2 regions of the Paraburkholderia sp. JHI2823 genome follow, and region 1 is predicted to be linked to the other one. Evidence: riboswitches for the same ligand, from Rfam matches in the RefSeq annotation. Region 1 holds a riboswitch; the other holds the start of a gene.
The links. A riboswitch is a leader RNA that binds a small molecule or an ion and turns the genes downstream of it on or off. The one in region 1 is predicted to bind glycine.
Positions count from the first base shown of each region.

Region 2: another riboswitch for glycine. It lies ahead of VSR34_RS22210 (D-amino acid dehydrogenase); the one in region 1 lies ahead of gcvT (glycine cleavage system aminomethyltransferase GcvT).

Region 1 covers NZ_JAYMRY010000008.1:5,219-20,796, forward strand. The annotation lists gene VSR34_RS11375 (oxidoreductase) at 236-1,297, shown strand; glycine riboswitch at 1,498-1,598, shown strand; glycine riboswitch at 1,655-1,791, shown strand; gene gcvT (glycine cleavage system aminomethyltransferase GcvT) at 1,881-2,999, shown strand; gene gcvH (glycine cleavage system protein GcvH) at 3,087-3,467, shown strand; gene gcvP (aminomethyl-transferring glycine dehydrogenase) at 3,535-6,495, shown strand; gene VSR34_RS11395 (alginate lyase family protein) at 6,824-7,825, shown strand; gene VSR34_RS11400 (L-serine ammonia-lyase) at 7,922-9,310, shown strand; gene VSR34_RS11405 (thiamine pyrophosphate-binding protein) at 9,397-11,103, shown strand; gene VSR34_RS11410 (branched-chain amino acid ABC transporter substrate-binding protein) at 11,228-12,376, opposite strand; gene putA (trifunctional transcriptional regulator/proline dehydrogenase/L-glutamate gamma-semialdehyde dehydrogenase) at 12,473-15,578, opposite strand, start outside.
Region 2 covers NZ_JAYMRY010000021.1:106,506-122,083, reverse strand. The annotation lists gene VSR34_RS22250 (sodium:proton antiporter) at 1-819, shown strand, start outside; gene VSR34_RS22245 (universal stress protein) at 846-1,262, opposite strand; gene VSR34_RS22240 (sensor histidine kinase KdpD) at 1,377-4,178, opposite strand; gene kdpC (potassium-transporting ATPase subunit KdpC) at 4,274-4,855, opposite strand; gene kdpB (potassium-transporting ATPase subunit KdpB) at 4,859-7,009, opposite strand; gene kdpA (potassium-transporting ATPase subunit KdpA) at 7,023-8,831, opposite strand; gene VSR34_RS22220 (potassium-transporting ATPase subunit F) at 8,828-8,923, opposite strand; gene VSR34_RS22215 (KUP/HAK/KT family potassium transporter) at 9,249-11,330, shown strand; glycine riboswitch at 11,924-12,022, shown strand; gene VSR34_RS22210 (D-amino acid dehydrogenase) at 12,171-13,424, shown strand; gene VSR34_RS22205 (LysR family transcriptional regulator) at 13,518-14,468, opposite strand; gene speB (agmatinase) at 14,644-15,578, shown strand, end outside.

The DNA.
Region 1 (15,578 bases):
GCGCGAGGCATGCGGACATCTCGCCCTCGCGCGGGAGGTGCGATGTTAACACGGCGCGGCGCTGCGCCGATGTCGCCCCCGATCTTCACGCGCCTCGCGGCCCTCGCCTCACCCCGCTCCCGCGGGCGCGCCGTGCCACAATAACGCCCTTCCGTCACCCGCGGCCGTGGCTCGCGCCGCGCCGCTCATTCAGCGGGGCCCTCCGGTTCCGTCGCTGAAAAAGAGGAAGCGCCAAATGACTGCAACGCAGACTGCACCGCTGCAAATCGGCCTGATGGGCTACGGCTTCGCCGGCCAGACCTTCCATGCCCCGGTGATCGCCCATAGCGGCGCCGCGCAGCTTGCCGCCATCGCGACGAGCCAGGGCGAGCGCGCCCAGGCCGACTACCCGGACGCAGCGATCGTCCCCGACCTCGACGCCCTGCTCTCGATCGACGCGATCGAGTGCGTCGTGATCGCCACGCCCAACGACACGCACTACGACCTCGCACGCCGCACGCTCGAGCGCGGCAAACATGTGCTCGTCGACAAGCCGGTCACGCTCACGGCCGAAGAAGCGCGCACGCTGGCGGCCATCGCGAAGCAGCGCGGCCTCGTTTTCGCGCCGTTCCACAACCGCCGCTGGGACGGCGATTTCCTCACCGTGCGCGAACTGATCGCGGGCGGCCAGCTCGGGCGCGTCACGCACTACGAATCGCACTTCGACCGCTTCCGCCCGCAAGTGAAGCAGCGCTGGCGCGAGGATGCCACGCGCGGCGGCGGCCTGCTCTACGACCTCGGGCCGCATCTGATCGACCAGACGCTCGCGCTCTTCGGCGCGCCCGAATCGATCACCGCCTTCGTCCACACGCGCCGGGACAACGCGAGCGCGCCGGATTACGCGCACCTCGTGCTGCGCTATGCGCACCACGACGCCGTGCTGCACGCCAGCGCGCTCGCCGCGTATGCGCCGCGCTTCGCGATTCACGGCACACGCGGCAGCTATCTGAAGAAGGGCCTCGACACCCAGGAGGATCAGCTCAAGGACGGGCTGCGCCCGGGGCAGCCGGGGTTCGGCGCGGGCAACGAGGCGGGCCGGCTGCACGTGCTGCGCGACGACGGCCAGGAAGCCGATCTCGAGGTGCCCAACGCGGCCGGCAACTACGCGGATCTGTACCGCGCACTCGCCGCTGCGATTCGCGAGGGCAAGGCGTTCCCGGTGAGCCCTCAGGACGCCATCGACGTCATGGCGCTCATCGAGCTTGCGATGCAAAGCGCGCAAGAAGGCCGCACGCTGGCGTTCGTGCGCGAGTCCTGAGCGTCGCCGCGCGGGTCGAGGCGCCGCCCGGCTCGCGTTCGGTTCGCCGCCAACCGAACCGCCCCCGTTTTTCGCCGCCGCCGCGCAGGTCGCACCGCCGATCCGCGCGAGCCAATGCCCGCAAAGCTTCCAGCGGTTTCGCCGCGCCGCGCGCCGAATTTTTCCGCATTGACACAGCCCCGACGCGTCGCGCACAATCGCTGCGCGCGCCGGGAGAGCGCGCCGTTTGCCTTCACTAGTGCAACCGGCGCCGCCGAAGGGGCAACCCACAAACTCTCAGGCAAAAGGACCGTGCGCGCCGGACCGCTGCTTCGCCGCTTCTGCGCTTTCTGCGCGAAGCCAACGAAGCAGCAGAAGGTCCGCAACTCTGGAGAGCGGCAGTAGAACGGGCGGTGGCGCAAAACTAACCGCCCCGCGTTCAGGCTGCCCACCGAAGGGGCGCGCGCCGCAATAAAGGGCGCAATCTCTCAGGTACCGAGGACAGAGGGGCCATGCAAGAATCGACCACGGGCATCGTGCCTGCGGCGCTTCCTGCATGGCCTTTTTCGTTTTCGCGCGATTTTTCGCGACTGCCCGAGGCCCCATGACCGAACTCAAACGCACCCCGCTGAACGACACTCACCGCGCGCTCAACGCCCGCATGGTCGATTTCGGCGGCTGGGACATGCCCGTCAACTACGGCTCGCAGATCGACGAGCATCGCGCCGTGCGCACCGACGCGGGCATGTTCGACGTCTCGCACATGTGCGTCGTCGAGTTTTCGGGCCCGAAGGCACGCGAATTCTTCTCGCGCGCGCTCGCCAACAACGTCGCGAAACTCATCACGCCGGGCAAGGCGCTCTACTCCTGCATGCTGAACCCCGAAGGCGGCGTGATCGACGACCTGATTGTCTACTACTTCGCCGACGACCAGTTCCGCACCGTCGTGAACGCGGGCACGGCCGAAAAAGACATCGCCTGGTTCGAAAAGCTCAATGCCGAAGGCGGCTTCGGCCTCGCCATCACGCCGCGCCGCGATCTCGCGATCGTCGCCGTGCAGGGCCCCAACGCGCGCGAAAAGGTCTGGCAGGTCGCGCCCTCCTCGCGCAGCGCCACGGAAGTTCTCAAACCCTTCAACGCCGCGAAGATCGAGGCGACGCCGTTCGGCGAGCTGATGATCGCGCGCACCGGCTACACCGGCGAAGACGGCTTCGAAGTCGTGCTGCCCGCCACCGCCGTGTGCGAGTTCTGGGACGCCCTCCAGCGCCAGGGCGTGAAGCCCTGCGGCCTCGGCGCGCGCGACACGCTGCGCCTCGAAGCGGGCATGAACCTCTACGGCCAGGACATGGACGACGGCGTCTCGCCGCTCGACGCGGGCCTCGCCTGGACCGTCGACATGAAAGAGCCGCGCGATTTCGTCGGCCGCCCGGCGCTGGAGGCGAACGGCTCGCGCATGGCCTTCGTCGGCCTGATCCTGCAGAAGGAAAACGGCAAGGCGGGCGGCGTGCTGCGCGCGCACCAGAAGGTGCTCACGCCGCACGGCGAGGGCGAGATCACGAGCGGCACGTTCTCGCCGACCATGCAGGAATCCATCGCCTTCGCGCGCGTGCCGAAGGGCGTGCAGCCGGGCGACGTCGTGCAGGTGCAGATCCGTGACAAGGCCCTTCCCGCAAGCGTGGTAAAACTGCCGTTCGTGCGCAACGGCAAGGTGCTCGTCGCCTGATCCGCAAGGATTTAAGCCGCGCACGCCCTCCCCTTTTTCAAGCAACAAGCGAACCAAAATTCGCCGAACCACGCACTGGAGCAACCCATGAGCATCCCGGCCGATCTGAAATACACCGAATCGCACGAGTGGATCCGCACCGAAGCCGACGGCACGCTGACCGTCGGCATTACCGACCATGCGCAGGAAGCGCTGGGCGACATCGTCTTCCTCGAGCTGCCTGACGCGGGCCGCGCGGTCGCCGCCGGCGACGCCGTCGCCGTGATCGAGTCGGTCAAGGCCGCCTCGGACATCTACGCGCCGGTCGCAGGCGAGATCATCGAGTCGAATACGTCGCTCGTCGATACGCCCGACCAGGTCAACGGTGCGCCGTACGAATCGTGGCTCTTCAAGATCAAGCCCGCCGCCGACGCCAAGCTCGATGCGCTGATCGACGCCGCAGCCTACGAAAAGGCCATCGGCGCTTAACTCCCGTAACCGCAACGGCGCGGCGGCGCGCTCGCCACGCGCACCGCCCGCGCCCGCAGGAACCCCCATGAAGCTCGAACACCCGGATCGTCTGATGAACTCCCCGCTCTCGCTTGCTGCGCTCGAAGCGCACGACGCTTTCGCCGCCCGCCACATCGGCCCTGACACGGCCGACCAGCAGGCGATGCTAGACGCGCTCGGCTTCGCCTCGCGCGCCGCGCTGATCGATGCGGTGATTCCGGCGAAGATCCGCCGCAAGGAGACGCTCCCGCTCGGGCCGTTCTCGCAGCCGCGCTCGGAAGCCGAGGCGCTCGCCGCCCTGCGCGCGCTCGCGGACAAGAACCAGGTGTTCCGCTCGTACATCGGGCAGGGCTACTACGACACGCACACGCCAGCCGTCATCCTGCGCAACGTGCTCGAAAACCCGGCGTGGTACACCGCGTACACGCCCTACCAGCCGGAAATCTCGCAGGGCCGCCTCGAAGCCCTCCTGAACTTCCAGCAGATGATCACCGACCTCACGGGCCTCGCGATCTCGAACGCCTCGCTGCTCGACGAAGCCACCGCCGCCGCCGAAGCCATGACGCTCGTGCAGCGCGTGTGCAAGTCGAAGTCGAACGTGTTCTTCGTCGCCGACGACGTGCTGGCGCAGACGATCGAGGTCGTCAAGACGCGCGCGAAGCCGATCGGCATCGAGGTGAAGGTCGGTCCCGCCGCTGAGGCCCCCAGTGCAGGCGCCTTTGGCGTGCTGCTGCAATATCCGGGCGTGAACGGCGACGTGCGCGACTACCGCGCGCTCGCGCAAGCCGTGCATGCAGCCGGCGGCTCGGTGATCGCCGCCGCCGACCTGCTCGCCCTCACCGTGCTCACGCCCCCGGGCGAATGGGGCGCAGATGTGGCCGTGGGCAATTCGCAGCGTTTCGGCGTGCCGATGGGCTTCGGCGGCCCACACGCCGCGTATCTCGCGGTGAAGGACGAATTCAAGCGCCAGATGCCGGGGCGCCTCGTCGGCGTGACCGTCGATGCGCAAGGCAACCCGGCGCTGCGCCTCGCGCTGCAAACTCGCGAACAGCACATCCGCCGCGAGAAGGCCACCTCGAACGTCTGCACGGCGCAGGCGCTGCTCGCGATCATGGCGAGCATGTACGCCGTCTATCACGGCCCGCAAGGCCTCAAGCGCATCGCGCAGCGCGTGAACCGCGTCGCCGCGATCCTCGCCGCCGGTGCGAAGCAGTTGGGCTACACGCTCGTCAACGAGTCGTTCTTCGACACGCTCACGTTCGAAGCCGGCCCGCGCACCCAGGCGCTGCACGACGCCGCCCTCGCGCGCGGCATGAACCTGCGCCACGTGAGCGAGACGCGCGTGGGCGTGTCCGTCGACGAAACCACGACGCGCGCCGATCTCGCCGATCTGCTCGCCGTGTTCGCGCAAGGCGCCTTCGCGGAGGAAGCGCCCTCGGTCGACAAGCTCGACGCCGAACTCGCCGCGAGCGCCACGGCAACGTTCCCGGCCGCGCTCGTGCGCGAAAGCGCATACCTCACGCATCCGGTCTTCAACCGTCATCATTCGGAAACGGAAATGCTGCGCTACCTGCGCAGCCTCTCCGACAAGGATCTCGCGCTCGACCGCTCGATGATCCCGCTCGGCTCGTGCACGATGAAGCTGAACGCGACCTCGGAAATGCTGCCGGTCACGTGGCCCGAGTTCGGCCGCATCCACCCGTTCGCGCCCGCCGAGCAGACCGTCGGCTACCGTGAGATGGTCGACCAGCTCGAGCAGATGCTCGTGGCCGCGACCGGTTACGCCGCCGTCTCGCTGCAGCCCAACGCGGGCTCCCAGGGCGAGTACGCAGGCCTGCTCATCATCCATGCGTACCATGCCTCGCGCGGCGAAGGCGATCGCAACGTCTGCCTGATCCCCGCTTCGGCGCACGGCACGAACCCCGCGTCGGCGCAAATGGCCGGCATGCAGGTCGTGGTCGTGGCGTGCGACGCACAAGGCAACATCGACCTCGCCGACCTCAAGGCCAAGGCCGAACAACACGCGGCGAAGCTCGCGGCGATCATGATCACGTACCCGTCCACGCACGGCGTGTTCGAAGAGAACGTCCGCGAAGTCTGCGAGATCGTGCACGCGCACGGCGGCCAGGTTTATGTCGACGGCGCGAACATGAACGCGATGGTCGGCCTCGCGGCCCCGGGCCAGTTCGGCGGCGACGTCTCGCACCTGAACCTGCACAAGACCTTCTGCATTCCGCACGGCGGCGGCGGCCCGGGCGTCGGTCCCGTTGCCGTGGGCGCGCACCTCGCGCAGTTCCTGCCGAACCAGCTTTCGTCGGGCTACAAGCGCGACGATCACGGCATCGGCGCGGTGAGCGCGGCGCCTTACGGCTCGGCCTCGATCCTGCCGATCTCGTGGATGTACATCGCGATGATGGGCGCGGCCAACCTCACCGCCGCGACCGAAAACGCGATCCTCAATGCGAACTACGTGGCGAAGAAGCTCGCGCCGCACTATCCGGTGCTCTATAGCGGCCCGGGCGGGCTCGTCGCGCACGAATGCATTCTCGATCTGCGCCCCATCAAGGATGCAAGTGGCATCACCGTGGACGACGTCGCCAAGCGCCTGATGGACTACGGTTTCCACGCGCCCACCATGAGCTTCCCGGTGCCGGGCACGCTGATGGTCGAGCCGACCGAGTCGGAGTCGAAGGAGGAGCTGGACCGCTTCGTCGACGCGATGGTTGCAATCCGTGAGGAAATCCGCGCCGTGGAAGAAGGCCGCGCGGACAAGGAGGACAACCCGCTGCGCCACGCGCCGCACACGGCCGCCGTCGTGGTCGCCGACGACTGGAAGCACGCCTACTCGCGCGAGCAGGCCGCCTACCCGGTCGCGTCGCTCGTCGCGCGCAAGTACTGGCCGCCGGTCGGCCGCGCCGACAACGCTTATGGCGACCGCAACCTGTTCTGCTCGTGCGTGCCAATGGCCGAATACGCGGATCAGGACAACCAGGCCGCCGGCGAATAAGCCACGCGAGGCCGCTGCGTGATCTTCCGGCTCACGCAGCGGCGGTCTTCCCCCTCACATTTGCCGCCGCAAACCGCTAACATCACACACCTGTCAGCCTTGAATCAGGGAGTCGCGCATGGCGCGGAAGGTGGGAATGGATTCACTGCGGGATTCACTGCGGGAATCACTTCGGGATGCACTGCGGGTCTCGACGCGCAACGCGATCTGCCAGCCCGCGCGAACCACGACCCGGCAGGCGCGCGGCCTCGCGCGTCGCGGCCCGCAGCGCCTCGCGGCCGCACTGGCGCTCGCCTGCGCCGCCTTCGGCGGCACGGCCCATGCGGCCATGAACTTCTGCGCGGCTCCCGCGCTGCAATCGAGCGAACGGACCAACGCCGACCCGGGCGTGAAGGCACTCGTGGCCGAGGTACTCGCGCATGTCAACGACGTGCCGCATCCGCCGGCGCGCCTGCATACCGAGGGCACGCTGCCGCACGAGGGCATCTACGACCAGAGCGTCGAGGCCGCGAAGGAGCTCGACCTCATGCGCAACGCGGCGCTCGCGTGGCGCGCGACGAGCGACGAGCGCTTCCTGAAGCTCGTGGACCGGTTTCTCTTTGCATGGGTCACCACCTACAAACCCAGCTTCAATCCCATCGACGAAACGCGCTTCGAGGGGCTGATCCTCGCCTACGACATGACCGCGAGCGCGCTGCCCGTGAAAACTCGCAACGCGACGATGCAATTCCTGAACAGCTTCGCGAACGGCTATATCGCGCAGATCGACGCGCAGCCGCGCCCGCTCAAGGGCAATTTCGCGAACAACTGGCAGAGCCATCGGGTCAAACTGGTAGCGATGATCGCGTTCACGCTCGACAACCGGAAGATGATCGCGACGGCGCAGCGGCTCTTCGTGGAGCATATCGGCGACAACGTGGCCCCCGACGGCTCCACGCTCGACTTCACCGAACGCGACGCGCTGCACTACGTGACCTACGATCTGCAGCCGCTCGTGACCGCCGCGCTCGCCGCACGGCGCCACAACCGCAACTGGCTGACCGAGCGCGCGGCCAACGGCGCCACGCTCGCCGCCGCGCTCGACTGGCTCACGCCTTTCGCGCTCGGCCAGAAAACGCACGAGGAATTCGTGCACTCGAACGTGCCGTTCGACGCGACGCGGCGCGAAGCGGGCCTGCCCGGCTACACCGGGGAGTGGGACCCGAAAAACGCCGCGGAACTCTTTCACCTGGCGGCGCGGCTCGACGGCCGCTTTGCACGAGTCGCCCTGCAACTCGCGCCCACGCCGCCCGCGTGGCTCGCCGTCTGTCTGCCGTTGCCGGCGCGCTAAACGCGCCCGAGGGTGGCGGCGGCGGCACGCAAACAACGATGCCGCGATAGCGCCGCATCCTTACCAACCAACGTCAGACAAGCAGGAGCAGCACCCATGGCAGTAAGCGTTTTCGATCTGTTCAAAGTCGGCATCGGGCCTTCCAGCTCCCACACGGTCGGGCCCATGCGCGCGGCATTGATGTTCGCCGAAGGACTCGAGCGCGACGGACTGCTCGCGAGCACCGCCGCCGTGAAAGTCGAGCTGTACGGCTCGCTCGGCGCCACCGGCAAGGGCCACGGCACCGACCGCGGCGTCATGCTCGGCCTGATGGGCGATGCGCCCGACACCGTCGATCCCGACACCATCAACGAGCGCCTCGAAGCCGTGCGCAGCTCGCGCCAGCTCGCGCTACTCGGGCGCCACCCCATTGCGTTCGTGCCGAAGGAGCACGTGGCGTTCTATCGCCAGGCGCTGCCCGAGCACCCCAACGGCATGAAGCTGCGCGCGCTGGCCGCCGGCGGCGAAACCCTGCGCGAAAGCACCTATCTCTCGGTGGGCGGCGGCTTCGTCGTCACGGCCGGCGCGCCGAACACCAAGGTGCTCGCCGCCGCGCAGCAACTGCCACATCCGTTCCACACGGGCGCGGAAATGCTCGCGCAGTGCGCCGCGACGGGCAAGAGCATCGCCCAGATGATGCTCGAGAACGAGCGCGTCTGGCACAGCGACGAGCAGATTCGCTCCGGTCTCCTGCGCATCTGGGACGTGATGCAGTCGTGCGTCTCGCGTGGTTGCGGCATCAACAATCCCGACGCCGACGGCACCTTGCCCGGCCCGTTCGCCGTGAAGCGCCGCGCGTCGCAGCTCTATCGCGCGCTCACCGGCAACCCCGAGCGCGCGCTGCAGGACCCGCTCTCGATGATCGACTGGATCAACCTCTATGCGATCGCCGTGAACGAGGAGAATGCCGCAGGCGGGCGCGTCGTGACCGCGCCGACCAACGGCGCGGCCGGCATCATCCCCGCCGTGCTCCACTACTACGTGCGCTTCACGCCCGGCGCGAACGAGCAAGGTGTGATCGACTTCCTGCTCACCGCCGCCGCCATCGGCATTCTCTATAAGCTCAACGCGTCGATTTCCGGCGCGGAAGTGGGCTGCCAGGGCGAAGTGGGCGTGGCCTGCTCGATGGCCGCGGGCGCGCTCGCCGCCGTGCTGGGCGGCACGCCCCAGCAGGTCGAGAACGCCGCCGAAATCGGCATGGAGCACAACCTCGGCCTCACCTGCGACCCCGTGGGCGGCATGGTGCAGATTCCCTGCATCGAGCGCAACGCCATGGCCTCGGTGAAGGCCGTGAACGCCGCGCGCATGGCGCTGCGCGGCGACGGCGCGCACTATGTTTCGCTCGACTCCGTCATCAAGACGATGCGCGAGACTGGCGCCGACATGAAGACGAAGTACAAGGAGACCTCGCGCGGCGGCCTCGCGGTGAATATCGTGGAGTGCTGATCGTTTGATGCGGTGTCGCCTTGCCCGACGCGTTGCCCGAAGTATCCGGACGGACTCACGTAACGATTGAAGGAGACTTGAACGCCATGCAGCAGCCGAACGATTCCGCCACCACCACCGGGGCTCGCCTCCTCGTCGATACGCTCGTTGCCAATGGCGTCGAGCGCGTTTTCTGCGTACCCGGCGAGAGCTATCTCGCTGTGCTCGATTCGTTGTCCGACGAAACCGCGCGCATCGAGACCGTGGTCTGCCGTCACGAAGCGGCCGCGGCGAACATGGCGGAGGCGATCGGCAAACTCACGGGCAAGCCCGGCATCGCGCTCGTCACGCGCGGGCCGGGCGCCACCCACGCGTCGATCGGCGTGCACACGGCGTTCCAGGACTCCACGCCGATGATCCTGCTGATCGGCCAGGTCGCGCGCGACCAGACGGACCGCGAGGCGTTCCAGGAGATCGACTATCGCCGCATGTTCGGCCAGATGGCGAAGTGGGTCGCGCAGATCGACGATGCGCGCCGCGTGCCGGAGTACATGAGCCACGCGTTCCACGTCGCAATGTCGGGCCGGCCGGGTCCGGTCGTGCTCGCGCTGCCCGAGGACATGCTGAGCGGCGCGATTCCCGCAGCCGAAGCGCAGCCCATCGCCCCACCCGCGCAGCGTGTGCAGGCCTCGCCTTCCACGGCCCAGATGGCGCGGCTGCGCGAACTGCTCGCGGGCGCGAAGAAGCCGTTCGTGATCGCGGGCGGAAACGGCTGGAACACCCAGGCCTGCGCGGACTTTCAGCGCTTCGTCGAAAACTGGCAGTTGCCCGTGGGTCTCGCGTTCCGCTTTCAGGACACGCTCAACAACGACCACCCGAACTACGCGGGCGACGTGGGCCTCGGCGTGAATCCCGCGTTGGCCAAACGCATTCGCGAAGCCGATGTGCTGCTCGCGCTCGGGCCGCGTCTGGGCGAAGCCACGACGGGCGGCTACACGCTCCTGGACATCCCCAAAACGAAACAGACGCTCATTCACGTGCACCAGGGCGCGGAAGAACTGGGGCGCGTATATGCGGCCGACCTGCCCATCGTCTCCGGTCTCGCGGAAATCGCGGCGCTGCTCGCCGGGCTTCCCGCACCCGCTCAACCTGCGTGGGCCGGGAGCGCCGCGCAGGCGCACGAGGCGTGGCAGGCATGGCGCAAGCCGCTGCCGATGCCCGGCGACGTGCAACTGGGCGAAGTGATGGAGCAACTGCGCGCCCGTTTGCCCGACGACGCGATCGTCACGAACGGCGCGGGCAACTACGCGACCTGGCTGCACCGGCACTTCGCATACCGCCACTTCCGCTCGCAACTCGCGCCCACGAGCGGCGCGATGGGCTACGGCGTGCCCGCCGCGATCGCCGCGAAGTCGCTCTATCCGTCGCGCACCGTGGTCGCGCTCGCGGGCGACGGCTGTTTCATGATGGCCTCATCGGAACTCGCGACGGCGATGCAGTACGGCCTCAATGTCGTTTTTATCGTCGTGAACAACGCGCACTACGGCACGATCCGCATGCACCAGGAGCGCCACTATCCGAACCGCGTGCACGGCACACAGCTCACGAATCCCGACTTCGCGGCGTTTGCGCAGTCGTTCGGCGCGCACGGCGAAGTCGTCACCGCCACGGCACAGTTCGCGCCTGCGCTGGAGCGCGCGCTCACGGCTGGAAAGCCGGCGCTGATCGAGATTCGCGTGACGAAGGAAGCGAGCACGCCCGCGGCGACGCTCGAACAGGTTCGTGAAGCGGGCCGGAAGATGCGCGGAGCGTGACTGAAGAGGAATCCTGAAGAAGCTCACCTTTGGCCCTGTGGGCGATGGCAAGCGTGCAAACAAACAAAAAGCCCCGCAGGCTCGACACCCGCGGGGCTTTTCTACTCGTTGCAGCGTCAGGCGCTTACTTGCCGCCCACGCTCTGCAGCGTCGTCCACTTGCCGTCGACGACCTTGTACAGCGTGATGCCGCCGTTCTTCAGGTCGCCGCGCGTGTCGTACGCGAGGTCCGACGTCGTGACAGCCGGCATGCTGGTCTTCGCGAGGAACGGCAGATACTTCGCCGGATCCGTCGAGTTGGCCTTCTTCATTGCCGTGAACATCGCCATCGCGCCGTCATAGGCGTACGGCGAGTACGTCTGCACGTCTTCGCCGAAACGCTTCTTGTACTTCTCGACGTAGTCCTTGCCACCCGGCATCTGGTCGAGCGGCAGGCCTGCGAGCGAAGCCACCGTGCCGTTCGCCGCGTCACCGGCGATCTGCAGGAAAGTCGGCGTGTGCACCATTTCGCCGCCCATCAGCGGAGCCTTGATGCCCAGCGACTTCATCTGCTTGACCATCGGCGCGGCCTGCGAATCGGCGCCGCCGAAGTAGACGAGGTCGGGGTTCATCGCCTTCGCCTTCGTCAGGACCGACTTGAAGTCGACGGCCTTGTCGTTGGTGTACTCGCGATCGATGATGTTGCCGCCGGCCGCCTTGGCTGCCTTCGAGAACTCGTCGGCGAGACCCTGGCCATAGGCCGTGCGGTCGTCGATCACGACGATCTTCTTCATGCCGAGGTTCTTCACCGCGAACGTGCCTGCCACCGAACCTTGCTGCGTGTCCGAGGTCATCATGCGGAACGTCGTCTTGAAGCCTTGCTGCGTGTACTCAGGCGCGGTCGCCATGGCGATCTGCGGGATGCCCGCGTTCGCGTAGATGCGCGAAGCCGGAATCGTCGTGCCCGAGTTGAAGTGACCGAGCATGCCCTTGATGCCGTCGTCGACGAGCTTCTGCGCGACCGTCGTGCCCGTGCGGGGGTCGGCCTGGTCGTCGGCCGAGTCGAGCACGAAGCGCACCGGCTTGCCGCCGATCACGGGCTTCGTCGCGTTGATGTCCTCGACGGCGAGCGTGATGCCGTTCTGGAAATCCTTGCCGTAGTGCGCCTGCGCGCCCGTCATCGGGCCGGCGAAACCCACCTTCACTTCTTCGACTTGCTGTGCGTGCGCAGTCCCCACCAGCGACACGGCCGCAACGAGCGTTGCACCTGCCAGCTGCTTCATCGTGTGTTGCATTGCTTCTCCTTGGTACCAGGTATCAAACGAGCGGCTTCGGATTGAATGAGCCTTGCCGCTTCCTTGTCTTGAGACGACCGACAGTATGGCTGCTGCTTAGCCGATCGTCATCAAATTCGCGTTACCGCCTGCTGCGGCCGTATTCACGCTGACCGAACGTTCCGCGAGCAGACGTTCGAGCGCGTAATCCTCATCGCCGTTGGCGAGCGCGTGCGCCGCCACTCCCTGGACCGAAACGATCGGGCCGGGACGTTTTGCCACGTCCTTCACGAGCGCGAGCAGCTCGTCGCTGTCGCCTTCGAAGAGGACGGCGTCGAAGTCGGCGTCCGCCGTCTTCCTGATCGCCACGTGCGCCTTCAGTGGCGCCGGGAGCGCGTTCACCAGCGCCTCGCCCGCCGCGCCCTGGAACAGCGCGCGGTTGCCCGTTGCGAGCGCAACGGCCAGTTGCGCGCGTGCGCCGGTTGCCGTCGAGGGCACGCACAGCACCGTGCCGCGCGCCGAAAGCGTGTACGTGTTGCGCTCGCCCGTCGGGCCCGGCAGAACGGCCGTGGCGCCCGCGAGCACGTATTCGAGGTAGCCTTCGCAGCGTGCCGCGAGTGCGGGCTGGCGCTCGGCAATGAGCCAGTCGCGCAGCGTCGTGAGCGCCGATTGTGCCGACTGCGGTGCGCTCTCACCTTGCGGTACGTCGACCACGAGTGCATCGGCGAGCGACTTCGGCAGGCCGGCCGGACGCTTCGCGAGCAGGCGCGAGAGATACAGCGCGCCACCGGCCTTCGGACCCGTGCCCGAAAGCCCTTCGCCGCCGAACGGCTGCACGCCCACCACCGCGCCGATCACGTTGCGGTTCACGTAGATGTTGCCCACGTGCGCGCGGCCGACCACATGCGCGATCGTTTCGTCGATGCGTGTGTGAATGCCGAGCGTGAGGCCATAGCCCGTCGCGCGGATCTGTTCGAGCAGGCGGTCGAGCTGGCTGCGGCGATAACGCACCACGTGCAGCACCGGGCCGAACACTTCGCGCTTGAGTTCGTCGAGGCTGTCGAGCTCGATGAGCGTCGGCGGCACGAACGTGCCTTGCGCGCAGCTCTCGGGCATCGGCATCTGCTGGACCGTGCGTCCCTTTTCACGCATGGCGGCGACGTGCGCATCGATGCCGCGCTTCGCGTCGACGTCGATCACAGGGCCGACGTCGGTCGAGAGGCGGTCGGGGTTGCCCACCGCGAGTTCCTTCATCGCGCCCGTGAGCATCTCGAGCGTGCGGTCGGCCACGTCGTCCTGCAGGCACAGCACCCGCAGCGCCGAGCAGCGCTGGCCCGCCGAATCGAACGCGCTTTGCAGCACGTCGGCCACCACCTGCTCTGCGAGCGCCGACGAATCGACGATCATCGCGTTCTGGCCGCCGGTTTCGGCGATCAGCGGAATCGGGCGGCCTTCGGAGTCGAGGCGCTCGGAAAGCGTCTTGTTGATGAGGCGCGCGACTTCGGTCGAGCCCGTGAACATGACGGCGCGCGTGCGCGCATCGGCGACCAGCGCCGCACCCACGGTTTCGCCGTTGCCCGGCAGCAATTGCACCGCGCCCGCCGGCACGCCGGCATCGCGCAGAATGCGCACCGCTTGCGCGGCGATCAGCGGCGTTTGTTCAGCGGGCTTCGCGAGCACCGTATTGCCCGCGGCGAGGGCGGCGGCCACCTGGCCCATGAAGATCGCGAGCGGGAAGTTCCACGGGCTGATACACACCACGGGACCGAGCGGGCGATGCGTGTCGTTCGAGAACTCCTGGCGAATCTGCGTGGAGTAGTAGCGCAGAAAATCGATCGCTTCGCGAATCTCGGCCACCGCGTTCGGCAGCGACTTGCCCGCTTCGCGCACGATCAGGCCCATGAGCGTGTGCATCTGCGCTTCGAGCAGGTCGGCGGCGCGTGCGAGGCAGTCGGCGCGCGCTTCGACGGGCGTTGCCTGCCAGATCGGCGCGGCGGCCACGGCGTGCGAGAGCGCGGCGCTCACGTGCTCGCTCGTTGCCTCCACAACGGTGCCGACGAGATCGCGATGATCGGCCGGATTGCGCACGTCGCGCGCGACGCCCGCGATGATTTCGTCGCCTTCGAGCATCGGCGCGGCGCGCCACGGATGATGCGCGCTCGCGAGCAGCGCCGACGAAAGCGACGCGAGGCGATGTTCGTTCGAGAGGTCGAGGCCCATCGAGTTGAAGCGCTCCTTGCCGTACAGCTCGCGCGGCAGCGGAATCTTCGCGTGCGGCGCGCCCAGCGGCACGACCTTCGCAGCTTCGTCGATGGGGTTCGCGACCAGCTCGGCGACGGGCACGCTTTCATCGGCGATGCGGTTCACGAACGACGTGTTCGCGCCGTTTTCGAGCAGGCGGCGCACGAGGTACGCGAGCAGCGTTTCATGCGTGCCGACCGGCGCGTAGACGCGGCACGGACGGTTGAGCTTGCCCTGCGAGAGCGGGCCCGTGACTTCTTCGTACAGCGGCTCGCCCATGCCGTGCAGGCACTGGAATTCGTACTGGCCGGGATAGTAGTTCTGCCCCGCGAGGTGATAGATCGCCGAGAGCGTGTACGCGTTGTGCGTGGCGAACTGCGGATACACCGCGTCCGGCGCGCCGAGCAGCTTCTTCGCGCAGGCGAGGTACGACACATCGGTGTAGATCTTGCGCGTGTACACGGGGTAGCCTTCGAGGCCATCGACCTGGGCGCGCTTGATTTCCGTATCCCAGTACGCGCCCTTCACGAGGCGCACCATGATGCGGTGACGGCTGCGGCGCGCGAGATCGACGATGTAGTCGATCACGAACGGGCAGCGCTTCTGGTAAGCCTGCACCACGAAGCCAATGCCGTTCCAGCCCGCGAGTTCCGGGTCGAAACACAGCGCTTCGAGCAGGTCGAGCGAGAGTTCGAGGCGGTCGGCTTCTTCGGCGTCGATATTGAGGCCGATGTCATAGCGACGCGCCAGCACGGCGAGCGCGCGCACGCGCGGCAGCAGCTCGTTCATCGTGCGTTCCTGCTGCGCGCGCGAATAGCGCGGATGCAGCGCGGAGAGCTTGATCGAGATGCCGGGGCCTTCGTAGATGCCGCGGCCGCCCGCGGCCTTGCCGATGGCGTGGATCGCCTGCTCGTACGATGCGTAGTAGCGCTGAGCATCGGCTTCCGTCGTCGCGGCTTCGCCGAGCATGTCGTACGAGTAG
Region 2 (15,578 bases), on a different contig from region 1:
TTGATCGCTGCCACCGATCCCGTCTCTGTCCTTGCAAGCTTCAGGGAAGCCGGCGTGTCGGGCCGCTTCAGGCTTTTGATGGAGGCAGAGAGCCTGTTCAACGACGGGACCGCGGCGGCCGGCTTTCGCGTCGTGCTGGCATTCGTCGGCGGTGCGCACGTTCATCCGGGCGACGTGCTGAAGATCTCCGCTATCGTGCTTCTGGGTTCGGTCTTTTGCGGCCTGCTCATTGGCAACGTGGTGCTGTCGCTGCTACGCCGCACCGACGATCATCTGGTCGAGATCGCGTTTGCAATGATCGCGGCCTATGGTTCGTTCCTGCTAGCCGAGAACCTTCATCTGTCCGGTGTGCTCGCAACGCTGGTTGCCGGGCTGGCCATGGGCACGCGCAACGCAGTCAATCCGATGACGAAGAGGGGCCGTGAAGCGGTAGAGAACGTGCTCGAATACGCCGTGTTTTCCGCGAATTCGTTCATCTTTCTTTTCATCGGAATTCAACAGGCGCAGCGGGAATACGAAACGATGTGGGCCTCGATCGGCATCGCCATCGTGGTCGTGATCTTAGCCCGGGCGGTGGCCGTTTACCCTTGCTGCATGGTTTTCTCCCGCACGTCGTTGCGCATCGACCTGCGGCATCAACATATCCTGTTCTGGGGAGGAATGCGCGGCGCTCTTGCCCTGGCGCTCGCGATGGGCTTGCCACCCGGCGTGCCACGCCGCGAGGAAATCGTCACTGTGTCCTTTGCCGTCGTCGCCTTTTCCATTTTCGTGCAGGGTACGACGATGAGAGCGCTGCTGCGGCACTTGCATGTCGTGTGACGCCCGGACCAGGAGCAGCGCAGTCGTCAGTGGAGCATCGTCACCGGTGTGGAAGTCAGGCGCCAAAGCCTCGCGAGGACGGTCCATTTGTGGAAGAAGCCGAGATGGCTCGCGTCGAGAACCACGATATCCGCATGCCCCTTTGCCGCGCACTGCGCGATGGTCCGCTCCGCGGGCCCAAATACGCGTTTCCATGTGTACGGGACACCAGCATCATCGAGAATCGCCCGCGTCTGCATGAGCGCATCGAGCGCCGCCTCCTTTTCCCGTCTGCGCAGCATCGCCGGGGAATGAAACGCTACGGCACGACTTAGCGTCACATCATCGAGCACTTCGACGATCTCGACCTCGGATACGCATCGCTCCGCAAACAGAAACGCTCCGTGACGCGCCGCTTCGGTCGCCCCTTTGGCACCGAGCACGGGAATAAGCAGTTTCAGCACACCAACCTCCACTCCATACCTTTCAGCTTGATTGAAGCACGGACTTCACCAGGATGATGTAAAAACTCGCGGAGCAACGCATAAAAATGTCGTCAATATCGACTGGCATGCGATTCACGGCGGACTATCGGCGACATTCGGTGACCGGCTCTGTGACGCTCCTGTCCCGGGAAGCTCCGGGACTTCGGTCTCCGAAGGCGGTGCTTCGTCCGCAGGCAACATGAACCAGAAACAGGCCCCGAGCACCGTGCCCGTCATATCGGTACGATTTGACGCGCCGATCCTGCCCCCGTGCGCCTCGACGATCGCGCGGCAGATGGCAAGTCCCAGACCGATGCCCGGCAGTGCCGATTCCTTCTCCCCACGGGTGAACTTGTCGAACACCCGCGATTCCATTCCCGCGGGCAGGCCGGGCCCGCTATCCGAGACTTCGACGCGCACGTAGCGGTGCCCGTCGTCCTGCATCATGGATGCATCAATGGTTAGCGGCGTTCCTGCGGGCGTATATTTGGCCGCATTCTCGAGCAGGTTCACAAACAGCCGTTCGACGAGTACCGCATCGAGCTGCACGAGCGGAAGATCCGGGGGCACACGAGCCTGAATCTTGCGTTCCCCCAGCATGCGCCGGCTTGCGGCCAGCGCGGAGCCGATCACCTCCTCGATCGACGACCACTGCCGGTTCAGCCGCATGCTGCCTTCCTGAAGACGCGCCATGTCGAGCAGATTGATGACGAGTCCATTCATCCTCAGCGCCTCCTCGCGGATCGCGTCCGAGAGCCCCTGTGCCTTGGGGCCGCCCGCCATCGCGGCGCCCTGGTCGGCGAGCACCGATGCCAATCCCACGATCGCAGTGAGCGGCGTGCGCAGGTCATGGGAAATCGCGGAAAGCAACGAGTTGCGTAATCGTTCGGACTCCATGCTGACGAGTGCGTCCTGCGCGATTTCGACGTAGTGCACCCGCTCGAGCGCGAGCGCGATCTGCGCGACGAAGGTGTCGAGCATGCGCCGCTGCTCGGGCACCGCGAATTCCGCCATCCGCTCAGACACCAACGCGATCACGCCGCGCGTGCGCATAGGCGCCTTCAGCGGCAAGTACAGCGCAGTAGCAGCAGGAAGGGTCTCCGTGCCGTGACCGGCCTGTTTCTGCTGGTCGTAGACCCACTGGGCGATATCGAGGTCGACGTCGTCGAGCGCGGTCGCCGGATCGGGGTTCTCGACCTTGTGCCGCACCTTTTCCGTGCTATCGGGCAGCAGGATCGCCGTGCGTGCCTGGAACACTTCGCTCACGTGACGCATGCCGATCTCGATGATCTGGTCCGTCATCAGGGCGCCACCCAGTTCGCGCGTCATCGCGAACATGGCCCCCGTGCGGCGCTCGCGCAGCGTGGCGAGATGCGCCTGGCGCTTGAGGCTTGCCGTCAGGTGGCTGATCGTCAGCGATGTCATCAGCATCACGGCGAAGGTGAGCAGATATTGTGTGTCGGCGACCGTAAACGACATGCGTGGCGGCACGAAAAAGAAGTCGAACGCGGCCACGCCGAGAAACGAGAACAGCACCCCAGGCCCGCGCCCGAGCCGCGAGGCCGTGAAGACAGCGCCGAGGAGGTAGAGCATCACGAGATTGGTCTGCGCGATCCGGTCGAGCAACAGGGCAGCGATCGCTGTAATGGCCGCACAGATCGCGACGGCCCAGGCGTAGGAGCCAGGTGCGGAACGGCGAGCGCCCGTCGCTGGCCCCGCAAACCCGCGCATGTCGTCGTGGCGCTCGGCGGCTTCGCGCACCGCACCGGAGTTGACCACCGTGACGTCGATATCGCGCGCCGACCAGACCATTTGCTCTGCGAGGGACGGCCTGAGGCGGGCGCGCCATCCCCTCACCGATGACGCACCCACCACCAGCTTCGAAACATTGCGCATGCGAGCGTACGCAAGCACCGTCGGTGCGACTTCGTCGCCCTGGAGCGTGACCGTTTCAGCGCCCAGCTCGGACGCGAGCTTGAGCGCGTCGAGCGTGCGCTTGCGAACGGCATCCGCCAGCCGCTCGAGCTTTGGCGTCTCGACATAGACCGCAAGCCAGTCCGCTTTCTGGTTCGAAGCGAGGCGCGCCGCCGCGCGCACGAGATTGCTGCTTTCCTGCCCGGCGCCGACACACACGATGATGCGTTCGCGAGCCTGCCAGATCCGCTCTATCGACTGATCGGCGCGGTACTCGCGCATCTGCGCATCGACACGGTCGGCCGTGCGGCGCAACGCGAGCTCGCGCAGCGCGATCAGATTGCCCTTGCGAAAGAAGTTGCGGACCGCATGCTCCGCCTGCTGCGGCATATAGACCTTGCCTTCGCGCAGCCGGTCAAGCAGTTCCTCAGGCGGCAGATCGACAAGCGTCACCTCGTCGGCGAGATCGAATACGCGGTCGGGTACCGTTTCCCAGACGCGGATGCCCGTGATCTGCCCGACCACGTCGTTCAGGCTCTCGAGATGCTGGACATTGACCGTCGTGAACACGTCGATGCCGGCATCCAGCAGTTCCTGCACGTCCTGCCAACGCTTCAGATGCCGGCTGCCCTGGACGTTCGAATGCGCGAGCTCGTCGACGAGGATCAACTGCGGCTTGCGCGCGAGCGCGGCGTCGAGATCGAACTCGGCAAGCAGGCGGCCGCGATATTCAATGCGCGCCGGCGGGATGACCTCGATCCCTTCGAGCAGCGCGAGCGTCTCCTTGCGCCCGTGGGTTTCGACGATCCCCACGACGACGTCGGCACCTTCGTCCTTGCGGCGCCGTGCAGCCTGCAGCATCGCAAACGTCTTGCCGACACCGGCCGATGCGCCAAAGAAGATCTTGAGCCGCCCTCGCTGGCTCTTCTCCTCGTCGCGCTGCAGCCGGTCCAGCAGTTCGTCGGGATCGGGCCGGTTCATCGCACGTCTCCTTGCGAGTCATCCCTTTGGAGTCGTCCCTTAGTCCTGCTGTCGGGGCACGCGCGTTGGCTATGTACCGCCGCGCAGGCAGACACTCAATGCATCGGCTTGATCTCGTCCAGCGCGAGGTTCAGCCTCAGCACGTTCACGCGCGGCTCACCGAATAGGCCGAGCTGCCGTCCGGAGGTGTGCTGCGCGATCAGTCCGTCGACCTGGTCGAGCGTAAGCCCACGGGCTTGCGCCACGCGCGCGGCCTGATACGCCGCCGCAGCCGGTGTGATCTCGGGGTCGAGCCCGCTGCCTGACGAAGTCACCAAATCGACCGGAACAGGCGTCGTGTTCGACGGATCCGCGTCATGCAGCGCAGCAATGCGCCCCTTCACTTCGTCGGCGAGCGCGGGATTCGTGGGGCCGAGGTTCGAGCCGCCGGAGTTCTGTGCGTTGTAAGGATTCGGCGTCGTGGCCGAGACGCGGCCCCAGAAATAGTACGGTGCATCGAACTGCTGCCCGATCAGCGCGGAGCCGACCGGCTTGCCGTTCTTCTCGATCAGGCTGCCGTTGGCCTGACGCGGGAACACGGCCTGGGAGACCGCCGTCACCACGACCGGATAAACGCCGCCCGTGATTACCGTCAGCAGCAAAAACAACACCAGCACGGGACGCAGATAATTGTTCATGATTCAGACCCACCCAAATGCGGTAAGCACGACATCGATCAGCTTGATGAACGGAAATGGCAGCAGAATCCCGCCAAGCCCATAGATCAGCAGATTGCGGCGCAAGACGGCTGCGGCGCCGAGCGCACGGTAACGGACACCCTTGAGCGCGAGCGGGATGAGCGCGACGATGATGAGCGCGTTGAAAATGACCGCCGAGAGGATGGCAGACGACGGGGACGTCAGGTGCATCACGTCCAGCACGCGCAGGTTCGGATAAGTCGAAGCGAACGCCGCCGGAATGATCGCGAAGTACTTCGCGACATCGTTCGCAATCGAGAATGTCGTGAGCGAGCCGCGTGTCATCAGCATCTGCTTGCCGATCTCGACGATCTCGATCAGCTTTGTCGGGTTCGAATCGAGGTCGACCATGTTGCCTGCTTCCTTGGCCGCCTGTGTGCCGCTGTTCATCGCCACGGCGACGTCGGCCTGTGCGAGCGCAGGCGCATCGTTGGTGCCATCACCTGTCATTGCGACGAGACGCCCTGCGCCCTGATGTTCGCGGATCATCTTGAGCTTGGCTTCCGGCGTCGCTTCGGCAAGGAAGTCGTCGACGCCGGCCTCGGCGGCAATGGCTGCAGCGGTGAGCCGGTTGTCACCGGTGATCATGACCGTGCGGATGCCCATCTTGCGCAGTTCGGCAAATCGCTCCTTGATGCCGCCCTTGACGATATCCTTGAGCTCGATCACGCCGAGGACGCGCGCCGGGCCGCTGCCGGTACTGCCGTGGGCGCCCGGCTTCTCGGCCACGACCAGCGGCGTGCTGCCGCGTCTCGCAACATCGGTCACAGCCGTGTTGACTTCGCCAGGATAGCGGCCGCCGCTGGCCTCGACATACTGCTTCACAGCTTCGGACGCGCCCTTGCGGATTTCACGTTCCGGCAGGTCGACGCCGCTCATCCGCGTCTGCGCAGTGAAGCCAAGGAACGTGGCGTGCAGCGCGCCCATGTCGCGCTCCCGGATATTGAAGCGCTGCTTGGCAAGCACAGTGATGCTGCGGCCTTCCGGAGTTTCGTCGGCAAGCGACGCCAGTTGCGCCGCGTCCGCCAGGTCCTGCTCCGAAACGCCAGGAGCCGGTATGAAGGCGGCCGCCTGCCGGTTGCCCAACGTGATGGTGCCCGTCTTGTCCAGCAGCAGCACGTCGACGTCACCCGCGGCCTCAACGGCGCGCCCCGACGTCGCAATCACGTTCGCCTGCATCATGCGGCTCATGCCCGCTACGCCGATTGCAGAAAGCAGCCCGCCGATGGTGGTGGGAATCAGGCAGACCAGCAGGGCAACGAGTGCCGTAATGGTCACGACGTGGCCTGCCTGCGCGGCTGCCACGGAGAAAATCGAGAACGGCAGCAGGGTCGCCGTCGCGAACAGCAACACGAGCGTGAGCGCCACCAGCAGGATCGTCAGCGCGATCTCATTCGGTGTTTTCTGACGCTTCGCCCCTTCGACCATCGCGATCATCCGGTCGAGAAATGCCTCTCCGGGATTCACCGAAACCCGTACGACGATCCAGTCCGACAGCACGCGGGTGCCTCCCGTCACCGATGAAAAGTCGCCGCCCGATTCGCGGATCACCGGCGCGGATTCACCCGTAATGGCCGACTCGTCAACGGACGCAACGCCCTCAATGACCTCGCCGTCAGCAGGAATGGTGTCCCCCGTCTCAACCAGCACCACATCGCCTTTCCTCAGATCGGTGGAGGCCATGACCGTGACGGGCGATTTCGGATGCGGGTCGCTGAGCTTTTTCGCCGTCACGTTGTGCTTAGCGCTGCGCAGCGACGCTGCCTGCGCCTTGGAGCGGCCCTCGGCAAGCGCTTCCGCAAAGTTGGCGAAGAGCACGGTGAACCACAGCCACAACGCAATGGCGAGGATGAAGCCCGCCGGCGCCTCGGCCTGACCGGCGAGCGCGGCAAACCAGAGTATCGTCGTCAGGATGCTGCCGACGTATACGCAAAACATCACGGGATTGCGCAACTGCGTACGCGGTTTGAGCTTTATGAAGGACTCGGCGATTGCGGGCTTGACGAGCACGGGGTCGAACATCGAGCGCGCAGCCGTGCGTGCCTGACCAAGATTGTCCGGGCGATGGGCAGGCGGTTGAGTGAGCGTAGTCATGCTTTCCTCGTACTCAGTGAGCTGCAATCATCGACAGATGCTCGGCAACGGGCCCCAGTGCAAGCGCAGGCACGAACGTCAGCGCGCCGATCAGAAGCACGGCCCCGAGCAGCAGCACGACGAACAGCGGACCGTGCGTCGGTAAGGTCCCTTCTGTCACGGCAATGCGCTTCTTTTGGGCGAGCGAGCCCGCGACGGCAAGCACCGCGACGACCGGCACGAAGCGGCCAAGCCACATGGCGATAGCCAGCAGCACGTTATAGAACGGCGTATTGACGGAAAGCCCGGCAAACGCGCTGCCGTTATTGTTAGCGGCCGAGGTAAACGCGTAGAGAATCTGGGAGAATCCGTGCGGGCCGGGATTGGAGATACCCGCGGTACCCAGCGGTGACAGCACCCCGATCGACGCGCCGACGAGCACGATCATTGGCATGACGAGGACCGCGATCGACACCATCTTCATTTCGTACGATTCGATCTTCTTGCCGACATATTCAGGTGTGCGACCGATCATCAAACCGGCGATGAACACGGCGAGAAGTGCGAATACCAGCATCCCGTAAAGCCCGGATCCCACGCCGCCATAGACGACCTCGCCCAGCTGCATCATCAGGATCGGTACGAAACCGCCCATTGGCGTGAGCGAATCGTGCATGTTGTTGACCGCGCCGCACGATGCTGACGTCGTGGCGACCGTGAAGATGCCCGAGTCGGCAATACCGAACCGGACTTCCTTGCCTTCCATGTTGCCGCCGGTCTGCAACGGCGACCTGGTCTGGTCGACGCGCAACGAGGTGAACAACGGATTGCCCGCCTGCTCGGATGAGATCTCACCCCAGCATCCGATCGCGAATGCGATGGTCATGGCCGCAAGCACGGCATAGCCTTGCCGTTTGTCGCCGACCATGCGGCCAAAAACGATGCACAGCGCCGCGCCAATGCACAACATGGCGATCATCTGGATGAAATTCGCCAACGGCGTCGGGTTCTCGAAGGGATGCGCGGAGTTGCCATTGAAAAAGCCGCCACCGTTGGTGCCGAGCATCTTGATCGCTTCCTGGGAGGCCAGCGGCCCCATCGCAATCGTCTGCTTGTCCGCCTTCATGTCCTGCATCACGGGGTTGCCCTTTGCATCCTTGAGCGGGTTGCCCTGTGCGTCGGTCTTTGGCACCTGGTACGTCGTGACCTGGAGCGTCGGTACGTCCACGTATGCCCTGAAGTTCTGGATCGCCCCCTGACTCACGAACACCAGCGCAAGGACGAACGCGATCGGCATGAGGATGTACAGCGTGCAGCGCGTCAGGTCGACCCAGAAATTGCCGATCGTCTTTGTCGTGTGGCGCGCAAACCCTCGTATGAGCGCAACGGCCACGGCAATGCCAGTAGCAGCGGAAAGGAAGTTCTGAACCGCGAGCGCCGTCATCTGCGTGAGATAGCTCACCGTCATTTCCGGCGTGTAGTTTTGCCAGTTCGTGTTGGTGGTGAAACTCACTGCCGTATTGAATGCGGCATCGGGCGTCATGGGGCCGAAGCCTTGCGGATTCGCGGGCAGCCATTGCTGCAGGCGCAGGAATCCATACACCGCCAATGCGCCCAGCGCGTTGAACAGCAGGACCGCGAACGCGTAGTGCTTCCACGACATTTCTGCGTCGGGATCCACCCCAGCAAGCCGATAGAGGAGATGCTCGACCGGCCGTCCGATCTTGCGGACGACGACAGATGTGCCATCGAACACCGAGGTCATGTAGTGACCAAGCGGAATGGCGATGGCAGTCAGGACAACGATGAAAAGTACGACATGGAGTACGTTGTAGGTATTCATTCGAGTTCCTCCGCGCGCAGTAGCGCGTACACGAGGTACACGAGCAGGAGAAGCGTCGCCGCGGCGGCGAGCCAGATCATCCACGCGGTCATGGCCGGCCTCCCGGTGCACGCCCGTAGAGTTTCTCGCAACCGACGACAAGCGCGGCACTGAGCCCGAGGAAAGCGACAATGCCGACGATGTAGATCAGGTCCATTTCTTTTCCCCTGGCTGATCGGAAACGATGACGCGAAGTCAGACCTTTGTAATGGTCATGAAAAGACTAGGCAACCGGGAATAAAAAAGCTGTAAATATTGAATATATGGGAAGGGTGGCCAACGATAGGAACCTGCGCGGCAGGTGCGTGGCAAGGGGCGAATTGCGTAAGCTGTTTAATTCATCGGCTTTGGCTCTCTCTCTATGGCGGAAGAGCCTGAATGACCTTTGCGTGTGATGTACGCGACCAGCGACAGTGGGACGGAACTGGTGCAAAATCCGCGCACGGATGGCTGCGATTTGCAGTGGTTTTAAACGACCCAAGCTTGGTTAACATGTCGAACCCAACTAACGCCAGCGTCGAACCGGCTGACCAGCGCGGAAAGAACACAAGTCCTCCCCATGCGCCGCCGTCCGCCCACGCAGCCACCGCTATGGCATCGCTCGCACTCGCCGCGCTCGGCATCGTCTTCGGCGACCTGGGCACGAGTCCTCTCTACGCATTGCAGGAAGCGTTCAATGGTGCGCGTGGCGTGGCCGCGACGCCGGAAAACGTGGTGGGAATCGTTTCCCTCTTCCTGTGGTCGCTGATCCTCATGGTGAGCGTCAAGTACGTTCTCGTTCTGATGCAGGCCGACAACCACGGCGAAGGCGGATTGCTGGCACTGCTCGCATTGCTGGTGGGAGAGCGTACCGGACGAGAGACACGGCGGGCTGCGCTGCGTTGGGTGTTCCTCGCGATGTTCGGTACGGCGATGCTGTATGGCGACGGCGTCATCACGCCGGCGATCTCCGTGCTCAGCGCGGTGGAAGGGATCGAGATCGCGACACCGGCCTTCTCGCACTATGTCGTGCCGATCACGGTGGTGATCCTCGTCGCGCTCTTCGCCGTTCAGCCCCTCGGGTCGGGCAAGGTCGGGGTGGCATTCGGTCCGGTACTAGCCATCTGGTTTGTCGTGATCTTCGTCCTCGGCGTTGCATCCATTGCGGAAGCGCCCGGCATTCTTGCAGCGTTCAACCCCATCAACGGTGCCATCTTCTTCATGCACAACGGTTTCCGGGGCTTTCTCGCGCTGGGAGCCGTGGTGCTGTGCCTGACCGGCGGCGAGGCGCTGTACGCCGACATGGGGCACTTTGGCGCCAGACCCATACGTCTGGCCTGGTACGGGTTGGCACTGCCCGCGCTGACTGCCAGCTATCTCGGACAGGGCGCGCTTCTGTTGCGCAATCCCGGCGCAGCATCGCGGCCCTTCTATACGACCGTCCCCACGTGGGGACTGTATCCCATGGTGGTCCTGGCAACGCTCGCGACCATCGTCGCGGCGCAGGCACTGATTTCCGCAGTCTTTTCTCTCACGCGACAGGCGGCACAACTCGGCCTTTCGCCTCGCGTGACGGTCAGGCACACGTCGTCGAGCACGGCCGGACAGATCTACCTGCTCGGTCTGAACTGGCTGCTCATGGCCGGGACCATTGGCGTGGTACTGCTCTTCCGCTCCTCGGACAGTCTTGCGGCGGCGTTTGGCATTGCGGTGTCGACCACCATGGCGATCACGACCATGCTTTTCGCGGCATTCGCGCACGTGCGGTGGAAGTGGCCTGTGTGGCGCGTCGGACTCGTCGCCGGGGTTTTCATGGTGGTGGACGCAGCGTTTGTCGCGGCCAATGCGTTGAAGTTTGCGGACGGCGGCTGGCTACCTCTCGCGATCGGCGGCCTCACGTTTCTGGTATCGACAGCCTGGCTGGTCGGGCTACGGGCGATGCGCCGCTCACGGGGTGATTCGGGCTTGCCGCTCGACGTCTTTATCGCAAGTCTCGCGAGAGACACGCCATACCGCGTTACGGGCACAGCCGTGTTTCTGATGGCCGCCGGTGACTCGGTGCCCACCACACTGCTGCACCACCTGAAGCACAATCAGGTGCTCCACCGGCAGGTGATTCTGCTGACCTTGCTGACCGAGGAGATACCACGCGTATCGCAGGAGGACCGGTTCGATGTGCAGTGCTTCGATCAGGGCTTCATTCGCATTGTGGGGCGCTACGGTTATCTGGAGTCGCTCGACGTGCCGGACCTACTTGAACAAGCCTTGCAGAAAGCCGGACGAGAGGCGTACGACGCGATGACCACCTCGTTTTACCTCGGGCGCGAGTCGCTCACGGTATCAAGGAAGCTGAATCCCGGCCGCCGTTTGCTGTTGAGTCTCTTTATTCTGCTGCGCAAAAATGAACTGGACGCGACCAACCACCTGAAGGTGCCGCCTAACCGTGTAGTCGAGATGGGGGCGCGGCTTGACCTCGAGTGAGGGAGGCGTGTGCGATACGATCGCCGCGGGCGGTGGCAAGCGCAGTCTAACCGGCGCCCATCTGGCTTTCGGTCGCGAAAGTGCGTCACGCGCACAAGCCGTGGCGGCTGACAATAGAGCTAGCCAGGTCTCGTACGCTACCGCCGCTGATCGCGCAAATATCTGAGTGGCCGGTGTGACGTCCTGAACGGACATCGAGACTACACAAGCTTGAATGACCGAAGGGGGGCGCAAGTACGCATCCGCTGAGAGTTAGACCCGAAATTCGTGGTCGTGGAGGTTTGAATGACGGGACTGCGCCTGAAGCTGCCTCACGAGGGGCGACACCTGAGCGTCAGCAATGGCCGAATTCCGTGCGTAGCTTCTTCGTCGGGATCCGGAGTATTGCGGGCGTTCCAATGGCAGGTTTCCTCGCTTGCTGATCTGCAGCTTCGGGTTGGCAAGCGACTGCCCGTGCTGTTTGTGTGCGCAAGTCGGAAGCGACAGCGACTCATGGGCGCTTGACGAGCCTTTCAAACGTCGCTCAGCACAATTGACCGTGAAAAATACCGCTTGCAGGCCGATTATCTTGCCGCTATCTTTGCACTGTTCGATGAGCTGCAGCGGGAGAGACCGTCACTGCGAAAGCGTGTGACGGCGCCGACGGAGCAACCGCCCCGGAAACTCTCAGGCAAAAGGACCCCTGCGGCGAGAACATCTGGAGAGCGGCGCGAACGCGCCCACCGAAGGAGATTCCTGCCCGCCGGATCGAGCGCGCGGCAGGAAGAAACTCTCAGGTCCATGGACAGATGGGGCACTGGTGTCGGAAACGACAGTGCTCAATCTAATCGGGACCATGTCATGTCACGAATCGCCATCATTGGCGCCGGAATTACCGGCGTCACGACCGCTTACGCCCTTGCAAAACGTGGTTTTCGCGTTGCGGTGTTCGAACGCCATCGTTATAGCGCGATGGAGACCTCCTTCGCGAATGGCGGCCAGCTGTCCGCGAGCAACGCCGAAGTCTGGAACAGCGCCGCCACGGTCCTCAAAGGCCTGCGCTGGATGCTCACGCGTGACGCGCCGCTGCTCGTGAATCCGCTGCCAGGTTGGCACAAATACACGTGGATGGCCGAGTTCCTGCGGCAGATCCCAAACTATCGCGCGAACACGCTCGAGACGGTGCGCCTCGCGATTGCGGCCCGTGAGCACCTGTTCGACACGGCGCGCAAGGAAGGGATCGAGTTCGACCTGGAGCAGCGCGGCATCCTGCACATCTACAAGGACCGCAAGAGCTTCGACACGGCCTCGAAGGTCAACGCCATCCTGAACGAAGGCGGACTCGATCGCCGGCCCGTGACGGCAGCCGAGATCCGGCAGATCGAACCGGCACTGGAGGGCGCTTTTTTCGGCGGCTTCTTCACGCCATCCGATTCCACCGGCGACATCCACAAGTTCACGCGCGGCCTTGCGAACGCGTGCGTGCGGCTCGGCGTCGAGTTCCATTACGACACGCAGATCGATGCAATCCGGCGCGGTTCGGACGGCGCTTTCACGCTCTCCACGCTGGAACAAGGTAATTCGCATGACGAAGCGTTCGACCGAATCGTCGTCTGCGCGGGCGTGAACAGCCGTGCATTCGCGTCGATGTTGGGCGACCACGTGAACGTTTATCCGGTAAAAGGCTATTCGATCACCGTATGTCTCGACGACGAGATCAGCCAGCGCGCCGCGCCGTGGGTCAGCCTGCTCGACGAGAGCGCCAAGATCGTCACGAGTCGGCTGGGCGCCGACCGGTTCCGCGTGGCCGGAACGGCCGAGATCAACGGCTTCAACCGCGACATCCGCGCGGATCGCGTCGCGCCGCTCGTCGAGTGGACCCGAAGCCTGTTCCCGCAGATCAACACCTCGCGCGTGATTCCGTGGGCGGGCCTACGGCCGATGTTGCCGAGCATGCTGCCGAAGGTCGGCAGGGGACGCATGCCGGGCGTGTTCTACAACACGGGGCACGGGCACCTCGGCTGGACTTTGTCGGCGGCAACGGCGGAGAACGTCGCCGCGCTGATCGAGGGCGCCGCCGGCAGTTCACGGGGAGTGCGCCTCGCGGTGTCCTGAGAGCAGCCTGCGGCGCAATGGCCGCCCGCATGCCCACGGCGTGCGAGCGCCATTTCATGCGTCTTCGCGGTTGCCGGACATGCCGCGCCGCCTTTACCTGCGGCGTGCAGGCTTCGTTTCGTCCTCGTGTTTGCCCGGTCGCTCGCTCAGCCAGACTTCATGCAGATCGACCATGAACGCCTGCAGGATCGAAGGCACAGCGGAAGCCCGGCGCGTCACTGCGCAGAACGGCGACTGCATGCCAAATTGCCCGGGGCCGATTCGCCGCATTTCGTCGCGCTCGACCCAACGTGTTGCGTAGTGGTTAGGCAGGAATCCGATATACGCGCCGGAAAGGATCAAGATCGCCTGCGCCTCGACGTTGTCGACGGTCGCCGCGGCTTTGCTCGCGCTGAGCATCTTCAGATCGTGCTGCTGCAGGTAGCCGCGCGCGGCGATGCGGCTCGCGGCGATCGCTTCGGTCTGGTCGCCGCCTTCCCGTGCGCTCGCAAAGAGCGGGTTCCCCCTGCCGCAATAGAGACCGTCGGGCTCGAGATAGAGCTCGGTGTAGTTCAGGCCTGGCACGTGTATCGGGAAATGCCCGATCGCGACATGCAGCCTGCCGTCCAGCACCCGCTCCTCGAGTTCCGCTGGCATGCCGATATAGACGTCGACGTGCACGTCGTCACCGCGCGAGACGAACTTCTGCAACGCCTGCGGCAGCGGCGAAGCGGTATCCGTCACCGTGTTGTCGATGATGCCGAGGTAGAGCCTTCCCGCGATATGTTGCTTTAACGCGTCCGTTTCCATGCAGAACGCCTCCACGGCGACCTGCAGGCGCTGGGCTGCCTCATAGGTCGCGAGTCCGTGCTCGGTGAGACGGAAGCCGCCGCGGCCGCGCTCGCACAGCTTGAGGCCGAGACGCGTTTCGAGCGTGGTCATCTGCTCGCTGATGGTCGACTGGCTGACGTTCAGGGTCGCCTGGGCCGCGGAGAAGCCGCCGCATCGCACGACATGCATGAAAACCCTGATTAGCTTGAGATCCACGTCCTGCAGTTGAATCATTGCCTGCGTTCCCCCTGATCGCTTGCTTCGGAAATTCCGATATGAACATCTGATCCCTGGGATTTCTGTTCAAAAAGATTGCGCACATAGTGTCTCAAAACGGCGGCCCGACAAAAACCGGGTCGTACACCGATCCTTGGCTGGATGACCTGGCCATTCACACACGGAGACACTCATGCCGGGCAACACGTACGAAACCGGGCGGCTCGACTTACCGTTCGTGGGACATTGCACGTTCGCGAAATCACCGGTCTGCCTCGACTGGGACCGTATCGATGCCGACGTGGCGATCCTTGGCGCGCCGAACGATATGGGTACGCAATGGCGTTCGGGCGCGCGCTTCGGGCCGCGCAGCATCCGCGAGGCGTCCACGCTGTTCTCGTTCGGCCACTCGGGCGTGTACGATCACGAAGACGACGCGCTCTATCTGACGCGCGACCAAGTGCGCATGGTCGACGTGGGGGACGCCGACATCGTCCATACCGACATGGCCGCGAGCAATGCCAACATCGAAAGCGCGGTGCGCAAGATTCTCGCGAACGGCGCGATGCCTGTGACGCTGGGCGGCGATCATTCGATTCACGCGCCCGTGATCCAGGCGTTCGAGGGACGCGGTCCGATCCACATCGTGCACTTCGACGCGCATCTGGATTTCGTCGACGAGCGGCATGGCGTGCGCTACGGGCACGGCAATCCGCTGCGGCGTGCCTCGGAAATGCAGCACATCAGCGGCATGACGCAACTCGGCATCCGTAACGTTTCGTCGTCGAACCGCAGCGATTACGACGCCGCGCGCGCAGCGGGCTCCGACATTCTCTCCGTGCGCGACGTGCGCCGGCTCGGGGCGGAGGGCGTGCTGGCGCGGATTCCTGAAGGCCGGGCCTACTACATCACGATCGACATCGACGGCTTCGATCCGTCCATCGCACCGGGCACGGGAACGCCGAGCCATGGCGGCTTCACCTACTACGAAGTGCTCGAAATCATCCAGGGACTCGCGCGCCGCAGCCACGGCAACGTCGTGGGCATGGACCTCGTGGAGGTGGCTCCCGCATACGACCCGGCAGGCACTACGCCGATTCTCGCGGCACAGCTGCTGCTGAATTCCAT